3 regions of the Yersinia antarctica genome follow, and region 1 is predicted to be linked to each of the others. Evidence: predicted binding sites of a transcription regulator. Region 1 holds the regulator's gene; each other region holds the start of a gene.

Region 1 (3,286 bases):
CACAACACCTATGTGGTTAATCTCAATAACTTGATTAAAGACACTGAGTTTGCGGGTAAGACGCTGGAAGAGATTGTAAAAACCGCTAATGGCGGGATCTTTAATAATGCGGCCCAAGTCTGGAACCACACCTTCTACTGGCACTGCCTGTCACCTAACGGCGGCGGCGAACCTACGGGCAAAGTTGCCGATGCCATTAATCAATCATTTGGTTCTTTTGCTGAATTTAAAGCACAATTTACTGATGCGGCAGTAAAAAACTTTGGTGCGGGCTGGACCTGGCTGGTTAAAAAAGCAGATGGCACACTGGCGATTGTCAGTACGTCTAATGCAGCAACTCCACTGACCACCAACGATAAACCAGTGTTAACCGTAGATGTGTGGGAACATGCTTACTATATTGATTACCGCAATGCGCGGCCAAAATACCTGGAAAACTTCTGGGCACTGGTTAACTGGTCTTTCGTTGAGAAAAATTTAGCCTGATACGGCAAGAAGAGTGACAACCCATCGTCGCATTACGCGTAAAAATAATTAAGGGCGGGATTAACCCGCCCTACTTATCACTTCACACCGGCAAGCGGTTTAATTAATTCATTACCGCCACGAAGCTAAAGACAATAATCATCGCCAGCGCACCAACAGTCGTAATCAGCGACATTTTCAGATTGGTATCCATAAAAACTCCTTAGCCGGTTAGTTTGTAGTAGGGAAAAGGCACATAGTTAGTGTGTTAAATTATTTTCCCACAGTTCAGAAAAAAAATCTTGTGCTCATTACGCACTTTATAACTTTGATTACCCCTTTCACTTTTCCTCCAGATCAGCCAAAATTCGCAGTTCATAACTGCATACCGACTAATAACGTCCAATAAATACTCTCAGACAATCAGCTGATTTAACTTCCCAGCCTAATATCGTGTTTTTGTCTGAGCGGTTTTCGGGTTATGCAGGCAAACGATTAACATAATACTTACCCTACTGTAACCGGTAAGCTTAGGAGTCATTCTTTTTATGGCAACGATTAAAGATGTGGCCAAACACGCGGGTGTGTCCACCACCACCGTTTCGCACGTTATCAACAAAACTCGTTTCGTCGCCGAGAATACCAAGGCTGCGGTGTGGGCTGCCATTAAAGAACTGCATTATTCACCCAGCGCTGTAGCCCGCAGTTTGAAAGTTAATCACACTAAATCAATTGGTTTACTGGCAACATCCAGCGAAGCGCCCTATTTTGCCGAAGTGATCGAAGCGGTCGAAAATAGTTGTTATAGCAAAGGTTATACCCTGATTTTATGTAATTCTCATAATAATCTGGACAAGCAAAAAGCTTATCTGGCGATGTTGGCACAAAAACGTGTCGATGGGTTGCTGGTGATGTGTTCAGAATATCCTGAGCAGCTACTCGGGATGTTGGAAGAATATCGCAATATCCCAATGGTCGTCATGGATTGGGGAACCGCACGGGGTGATTTTACTGACTCGATTATTGATAACGCTTTTGAAGGCGGCTATTTGGCGGGCCGTTACCTGATTGAGCGCGGTCATCGTGACATTGGGGCTATCCCCGGCCAGTTAGCCCGTAATACCGGTGGTGGCCGCCACCAGGGCTTCCTGAAAGCACTGGAAGAAGCAAATATTACCCTGCGTGATGAGTGGGTGGTCCAAGGGGATTTTGAACCGGAATCCGGTTATAAAGCGATGCATCAAATCCTGACACAAAAACATCGCCCAACGGCGGTGTTCTGTGGCGGCGATATTATGGCCATGGGCGCGATATGTGCTGCTGATGAGTTGGGCCTACGGATACCACAAGATATTTCGGTGATCGGGTATGATAATGTGCGTAATGCGCGCTATTTCTCGCCGGCGCTTACCACTATTCACCAGCCCAAAGAGCGCTTGGGCGAAACGGCCTTTGCCATGTTACTTGACCGTATTGTCAGCAAACGTGAAGATTCGCAGACCATTGAGGTACACCCTAAACTGATTGAGCGCCGTTCTGTCGCTGATGGCCCGTTCCTCGATTATCGCCGTTAATCCTCTCCTGCCGGTAGTGTTTAGCTCTATCGGCGGCTAATCTTGCCTCATTAATCCTCAGTCATTGATTGATAACTCACTGTCATCTTTCAACCATTCGGTATTAAGTGTGACACTGTCACCTAGATATTCCAGCAGCCAGGCCAATGCTGGTGAATGGTTGTTCTGCTCCCAGGTCAAGCAACATGGACTATCGGGCAACGGTTCAGCCAGCGTCAGTGCCGCTAGCTTCCCTTGCTCAATCAACGGCGATACCATGTGTGCCGGCACCATCCCGATGCACAATCCTGCACACAGGCAATCGATTCCCGTTGCCCAGTCCGGGGCGACCAATCGCTGCTGGTTTGCTAAAGTCCAGGTGTCACGTTTAGGTAAATTACGGGCGGTATCTTCCAGGCAAAGTGAGGGATAAGGCCGTAACTGATTATCGCTAAGTGGCTCGGTTAATTGGGCTAAAGGATGATCGACACTCACCACACAATGCCAGCTTAAAAAGCCCATATCGCGAAAGATGAACCGCCCACCGACCGGGATCGCGCGGGTCGCACCAATGGCCATTTCCGCCTGCCCATCCACCAGCGCATCCCACACACCGTTGAATACTTCATAGCGTACCCGCAGTTCAATATCAGGAAAATGTCGGTAAAAATCCAACACTAAACGGCGACTACGCTGTGGTTTAACAATTTTATCTATTACTATATTTAACTGCCCACGCCAACCATTCGCCACCTGTTGACACTGACGGCGTGTGTCATTCATTTTTTTGATAACATCTCGCGCATCTTTAATAAAAACCACGCCAGCTTCGGTTAATTCCACATCGCGATGACGTCGTTCAAACAACGGAACGGCCAACCACTCTTCCAACTGGCGCACCGTATAACTAATCGCAGACGGTACGCGGTGCAATTCTTGAGCAGCAGCACTGAAACTCCCAGTACGGGCTACTGCGTCCACCACATCCAGTGAATATTCAGACCACATAGTTTTTCACCTTTTTACATCACCAATTTGCTATCAAATTTTTTAATAGCATGGTGCAAATATTACCGTTTCACAACAGAATATCGCAGCGGATAGAATGCCCTCCGCAATTAATTTTCTATAACAGAAGTTTTGCCTGCAAAAATTATAATTTAGCCAACGTCATTGGAGCCGCTGCTAACACCTCTGCGGTTTCAAGGACCAAGGATATAAAGAGAAATAAAGAATGAAAACGTCGTCTGGTTTTATGTTCTATCTGG
Region 2 (3,286 bases), 1.3 Mb from region 1:
GGTACCAGTTTATCGGCAGCATTGTCAGTTTGGAAGTAACGGTCAGAAGAGCCTTTGGACATCGCGCCCAGTGAGCCCATACCACGGTAAGATTTGAATGAACGGCCCTGATAGAGTTCGATTTCGCCCGGAGACTCTTCAGTCCCTGCCAGCATAGACCCCACCATGACACAGGAAGCACCCGCGGCAATGGCTTTAGAAATATCGCCAGAGAAACGGATACCGCCATCGGCAATCACCGGAATACCGGTACCTTCCAGTGCTTCGACTGCATCAGCAATCGCCGTGATCTGTGGCACACCTACACCAGTCACAATACGGGTGGTGCAGATTGAACCTGGACCAATCCCTACTTTTACGGCACTCACACCGGCATCAGCCAAGGCTTTTGCACCCGCGCCCGTCGCAACGTTACCGCCAACGATTTGCAGGTTAGGATATTTGGCACGGGTTTCACGGATTCGTTGCAGAACACCTTCAGAGTGACCATGGGATGAGTCAATCAGTAAAACATCAACACCCGCGGTGACCAGCGCGTCGATACGCTCTTCATTGCCAGCACCGGCACCCACAGCAGCCCCAACACGCAGACGGCCATGCTCGTCCTTACAGGCGTTAGGCTTGCGCTCTGCCTTCTGGAAGTCTTTTACAGTAATCATGCCGCGCAGATGGAAGCTATCATCAACAACCAATGCTTTCTCGACACGTTTTTCATGCATTTTTTGCAAGACAATTTCACGAGCTTCGCCTTCCTTGACGGTAACCAGACGCTCTTTCGGTGTCATCACCGCCGTCACGGGTTGGTCTAAGTCAGTCACAAAACGCACATCACGGCCAGTGATAATGCCAACCAGCTCATAATCTTCGGTTACCACCGGGTAACCTGCAAAACCGTTACGGGCAGTCAATTCTTTCACTTGGCGCAGGGTGGTGGTTGGGGTAACAGTCTGCGGCTCGGTAACAACGCCACTTTCGTGTTTTTTCACGCGGCTGACTTCTTCAGCCTGGCGCTCAATGGACATATTTTTGTGAATGAAACCTAAACCGCCCTCTTGTGCCAGCGCAATGGCCAGACGAGCTTCGGTAACGGTATCCATGGCTGCGGACAGCATAGGGATATTTAGGCGGATAGTTGCGGTCAGTTGAGTGCCAAGTTCGGCCGTATTAGGCAAAACTGTGGAGTGGGCTGGAACCAGGAGAACGTCGTCAAATGTCAGAGCTTCTTTCTTGATACGTAGCATGGGCAATATCTCACCAAGGTGGATGTGAAAAGATAAAATATTGCCGTGGCATTATACAGAGCGTAATCGGTTGCCTCCAGCACTTTCTCATAATTTTTCTTGCCAACCGGTCTGAGGTAGGTAATATCGATCAATTAAGTGCTTGTTTTAAAATTTGATCCAGGTCACATGTCACAATCTTCCGCATCAACAATTTTTACTGTTAGCCGTCTTAATCAGACGGTGCGACAACTGCTGGAAATGGAAATGGGCCAGATTTGGCTCACGGCCGAGATATCCAATTTCTCCCAACCGTCATCCGGTCACTGGTATTTCACCCTAAAAGACGCCCAAGCGCAGGTGCGTTGCGCGATGTTTCGCAACACTAACCGCCGTACTACGTTTCGCCCACAAAATGGTCAACAAGTGTTGGTTAGGGCATCGATTACCCTGTACGAGCCGCGTGGCGATTATCAGTTAATTGCGGAAAGCATGCAGCCTGCCGGTGACGGATTGCTGCAACAACAGTTTGATCAACTCAAGCAACAACTGGCGACAGAAGGGCTATTTGATCAGCATCATAAACAACCGTTGCCAAGTCCTGCCAGGCAAGTTGGCGTCATCACCTCTGCCAGTGGTGCGGCGCTGCATGATGTTCTACAGGTTTTGCAACGCCGTGACCCATCATTGCCAGTAATTATTTACCCAACAGCAGTGCAAGGCGTTGATGCTCCATTGCAGATAGTCCGTGCCATTCAGTTAGCTAACCTACGTGCCGAGTGCGATATATTAATCGTCGGGCGCGGCGGCGGGTCGCTGGAAGACCTGTGGAGTTTTAACGACGAACGGGTCGCCCGCGCTATTTTCAATAGCCACATCCCAATAGTCAGTGCAGTCGGCCATGAAACCGACATCACTATTGCTGATTTTGTTGCTGACTTGCGGGCGCCAACACCGTCTGCTGCCGCAGAATTAGTGAGCCGTAACCAGATTGAGCTGGTCAGGCAAATTCAAGGACAGCAGCAGCGGATGGAAATGGCGATGGATTATTATCTGGCACAGCGCGGCCAGCAATTCACCCGCCTTGAACACCGTTTACAGCAACAACACCCACATTTGCGACTGGCACGTCAGCAGACCCTGTTATTAAAGCTGCAACGCCGTCTGGAAGAGAGCGCGCAAAACCAAATCCGCTGGTTAAGCCGGCGCACCGAAAGGCTCCAGCAGCGCCTCGCGCAAGTGCAACCGCAAGGGCAAATTCACCGTTACAGCCAACAAGTACAGCAGCAGGAATACCGTTTGCGCCAGGCATTAGAGCGCCAGCTTAATGGTTACCGGCAGCGTTTTGGTATCACCTGCTCGCAGTTAGAGGCCGTCAGCCCATTAGCAACCTTGGCCCGTGGCTACAGTGTCACGCAGACTCCGGCTGGGGTAGTGCTGAAAACCACTAAGCAGGTGCAGGCTGGTGATAAGCTGACCACCCGATTGCAGGACGGTTGGGTAGAAAGTGAAATCACCCAAATCAATGTGGCGAAGAAGGCTCGTCAACGGAAAGCGGCAAAAGAGTAACGCCGCCTGGCTCAATTGCTGCCAGTCAAATCGTCGGCAAGTAACTAAAGTGAACGCGGCTTTTCGAAATGAGTCCGTGACCGTGCTGGCAGAAATAATCAATCGCGCCACACGCCTTCAGTACCTGCAACGGTTTGACGCAATCAGGGCACTCCGCCTGTTGCTGATAGTTGCCATGGCAATTAGAGCAATGAAAGTGGCCACTTACTTCGGTCATCAGTTTTTGGCAAACCGGGCATAATGCATCCATCGACTTCTCCTTAAAAACTACATCACCCCGAGCGATCGTAGGAAGTAAATCCCCAGCGCGGTGGTAAAGAATGAACCGACCGTGGTGATGGCAATGATATTCGCCGCCAGGGTGGCATTGCCTCCCATGGCGCGGGTCATAACATAACTGCCAGCCGCCGTTGGGGTGGCAGAGAACAGAAATATAATCCCTAATGTCGCCCCACGAAAGCCCATCAACAAGCCACCAACGGTCATCAATATTGGCA
Region 3 (3,286 bases), 660 kb from region 1:
TCGCGCTATCATGCAGCAAGTTAGTACCACTTTTGCACCTTACGTAAATCAGTTACCGGAAGGTTTTCACTTTGGTTTTAATATCAGTGCTAACCATTGCCGTGATCTGAGTCTGGTAGATGATTGCCGCCGTTTTATTCAGGCCTTTGGTGGTAATAAAATCAATATCACATTGGAATTAACTGAACGGAAATTAATCGTTGCCGATGAGATTACTGACCGATTGTTTGCCGAGTTGCATGCTTTGGGGGTATTTATTGCTATCGACGATTTTGGTACCGGGCATTCAAGTCTGACTTATTTGCAGAACTTTAAAGTGGATTTTCTGAAAATTGACCAAAGTTTTGTTGGCATGATTGGTTCCGATGCATTGTCGAGCCACATTGTCGGGAATGTTATCGATCTCGCGACCCGACTGGGGTTGCAGACCATTGCAGAGGGAGTCGAAAACGACACTCAAATGCGCTATTTACAGGCCCATAACGTCGACTATCTGCAAGGCTATATGTATGGGCGGCCCATGCCGATGAGCGAATTTGCCAAATATATGTTCCATTAAGACTCATATTCTGACATTTGAAACAAAATAAAAAGGGTGCATATGCACCCTTTTTACGGTAGGTCATTGATGCCTAATCACAGCACAGATAGCTTCACACAGCGGAGCCATGTTATCAGGTGTCATACCTGCAACGTTTACTCGGCCAGAGTTGACAGCATAAACAGCAAACTCATTGCGTAGGCGCAGAACCTGCTCTTTAGTCAGGCCACTGAATGAAAACATCCCATTCTGGTTAATGATAAAGCTGAAGTCCTGCTTCGCACCTTTTTCCTGCAATGTATTCACAAACAACTGACGCATACGATGAATGCGCTGGCGCATATCGGTCAGTTCTTGTTCCCAAATGGCGCGCAATGTCGCGTTGCTCAGGATGGTGGCAACCACTGACGCCCCATGGGCTGGTGGGTTGGAATAGTTAGCACGGATAACGGCTTTAACCTGGCTGAAGGCGATATCGGCCACGTCGCTGCTAGCGGCAACAATGGTGCAAGCCCCGACACGCTCATTATACAAACCAAAGTTTTTCGAATAAGAGCTACAAACGATCAGTTCCTGATGTTTAGCAGCGAAAATACGCAGCCCCTGAGCATCTTCCTCCAAACCTTTGGCAAAACCTTGGTAGGCGAAGTCAAACAGTGGCAGCCAACCTTTGGCAACTGACAGCTCAGCTAATTGGCTCCATTGGGCTTCGGTTGGGTCGATACCGGTAGGGTTATGGCAGCAGCCATGGAATAGCACTACGTCGCCAGCCTGAGCTTCTGAGAGGCTTTTTAATAGCCCATCGAAGTCCAGTGAATGGTTCGCAGCGTCATAATAGGCATACTCAACCACTTCAAGCCCGGCAGCGGCGAAGATATTTTTATGGTTCGGCCAGCTAGGATTACTGACCCATACACGTTTAGCGCTGGTCTGATGGGCGATAAAATCAGCAGCAATACGTAACCCACCGGTACCACCTGGGGTTTGAGCGGTACGCGCACGCTTATCGGCAATAATAGCGCTGTCGGCACCGAACAACAGTTCTTGCGTGCAACTGGCGAAAACCGGCAGGCCATCAATACCCAGATAGTTTTTAGTAACTTCGTTTTCCAGCAAATACTGCTCAGCTTTCTTCACGCTGGTCAGCACCGGCGTTTTACCGGTTTCGTCTTTGTAGACACCAATCCCCAGATTGATTTTATGAGGGCGGTCATCCGCGCGGAAAATATCGGTCAGGCCCAGAATCGGGTCAGCAGGTGCAGCAGTGATTTTTTCAAACATGTCAGAGGCTTCCATGGCTTAGCGTTAAGCAAACAGAACTATCAGGGTAGCGCCAGTTGCAGTCTTTGCCAACCGTTTGCGATAAAAAGAAATGAATGTTGTGAGGCGGGGGAATTCAGGGTGAAAAATCGGCAAAATAGTGCATTCGACAGCGTAATATCCCTCTATTGGCTAAGGATAAAAACAAAAAGACAGAGCCGAAGCCCTGTCTTTTTTCAACTTATGTCAGCAGATAAACTGCGTGATTAAGTTTAACTTAGAACTGGTATACCAAGCCAACACCAACAACGTCATCAGTCATCAGATTGTTAGCACGGGTGAAGTTGTCTTCGTCCAGCAAGTTGATTTTGTAATCAACATAGGTGGTCATGTTTTTGTTGAATGCGTAGTAGGTACCAACAGAAACATATTTCAACAGGTCATGGTTGTCATCAGTGTTGTTGTTCAGATCCTTACCTTTGGACTGAACATAACCCAGTGACGGACGCAGACCGAAGTCGAACTGGTACTGTGCAGTGATTTCGATGTCACGAGTCTTGTTAGCAACAGAATCGTCACCGAATGGAGTCATGTTCTGAGTTTCAGCATACATTACAGCCAAGTATACGTTGTTAGCGTCGTATTTAGCACCAACGTTCCATGCTTGAGCTTTATCGCCTTCAGCAAATGTTTGGTTAGACAGGTGAGCATCTTTCTGCAGAGTAGTACGGTTAGCAGAAGAGAAACCAGCACCGAAGTTTACGCCGTAACCGATATCATAAGTAGAAGAGATACCGAAGCCGTCACCGTTTTGAGTGGTCAGCAAGCCATCACGGCCACTTTCGTTTTTGCCTTGATATTGCAGAGCAAAGTTCAGGCCATCAACCAGACCGAAGAAGTTGGTGTTACGGTAAGTAGCCAGACCAGTAGAACGACCAGTCATGTAGTTGTCAGAGGCGGAGATTGAATCACCACCGAACACTGGCAGCATGTCAGTCCATGCGTTGACGTCATAGATTACGCCGTAGTTACGGCCGTAGTCGAATGAACCGAACTCAGCAAATTTCAGACCAGCAAAGCCCAGACGGGTTTTGTTACCTTTGCCTTCTTGAGCTTCAGCATTGTTAGCCTGAATGTTATATTCCCACTGGCCGTAACCGGTCAGTTGGTCAGTAATTTGGGTTTCACCTTTGAAGCCGAAACGAACATAAGATTCGTCGCCGTCTTGACCCTTGGCATCAGAGAACTGGTGACGCGCATCAACTTTACCGTACAGATCAAGTTTGTTGCCGTCTTTGTTGTAGATTTCTGCTGCATTAGCTGCGCCAGCTACTAACAATGCTGGGATTACTACTGCAAGAATATTGCGCTTCATCATTATTATTACCCTCATTGGTGTTATTCGGACACCTGCCACTGCCGCCAATAATTTTTTTGGAACTATTGTTGAGAGTTTGGTGTCGTCTGTGTCTGAACGCAGTGTTC

What was found. The regulator PurR, encoded in region 1, represses purine synthesis genes. The targets are predictions, from matches to a motif close to CANGCAAACGTTTGCNTG.
Region 2: the regulator PurR is predicted to act here: its motif matches at 1,301-1,318, upstream of guaB (IMP dehydrogenase).
Region 3: the regulator PurR is predicted to act here: its motif matches at 1,888-1,905, upstream of ACWJJO_RS13955 (amino acid aminotransferase).

What each region holds. Positions count from the first base shown of each region.
Region 1 covers NZ_JBSJQF010000001.1:2,328,910-2,332,195, reverse strand. The annotation lists gene sodB (superoxide dismutase [Fe]) at 1-486, shown strand, start outside; gene cydH (cytochrome bd-I oxidase subunit CydH) at 590-679, opposite strand; gene purR (HTH-type transcriptional repressor PurR) at 1,014-2,039, shown strand; gene punR (DNA-binding transcriptional activator PunR) at 2,097-3,026, opposite strand; gene punC (purine nucleoside transporter PunC) at 3,253-3,286, shown strand, end outside.
Region 2 covers NZ_JBSJQF010000001.1:3,596,327-3,599,612, forward strand. The annotation lists gene guaB (IMP dehydrogenase) at 1-1,241, opposite strand, end outside; gene xseA (exodeoxyribonuclease VII large subunit) at 1,410-2,789, shown strand; gene ACWJJO_RS16690 (zinc ribbon domain-containing protein) at 2,815-3,039, opposite strand; gene ACWJJO_RS16695 (AEC family transporter) at 3,057-3,286, opposite strand, start outside.
Region 3 covers NZ_JBSJQF010000001.1:2,988,432-2,991,717, reverse strand. The annotation lists gene ACWJJO_RS13960 (EAL domain-containing protein) at 1-559, shown strand, start outside; gene ACWJJO_RS13955 (amino acid aminotransferase) at 623-1,822, opposite strand; gene ompF (porin OmpF) at 2,079-3,176, opposite strand.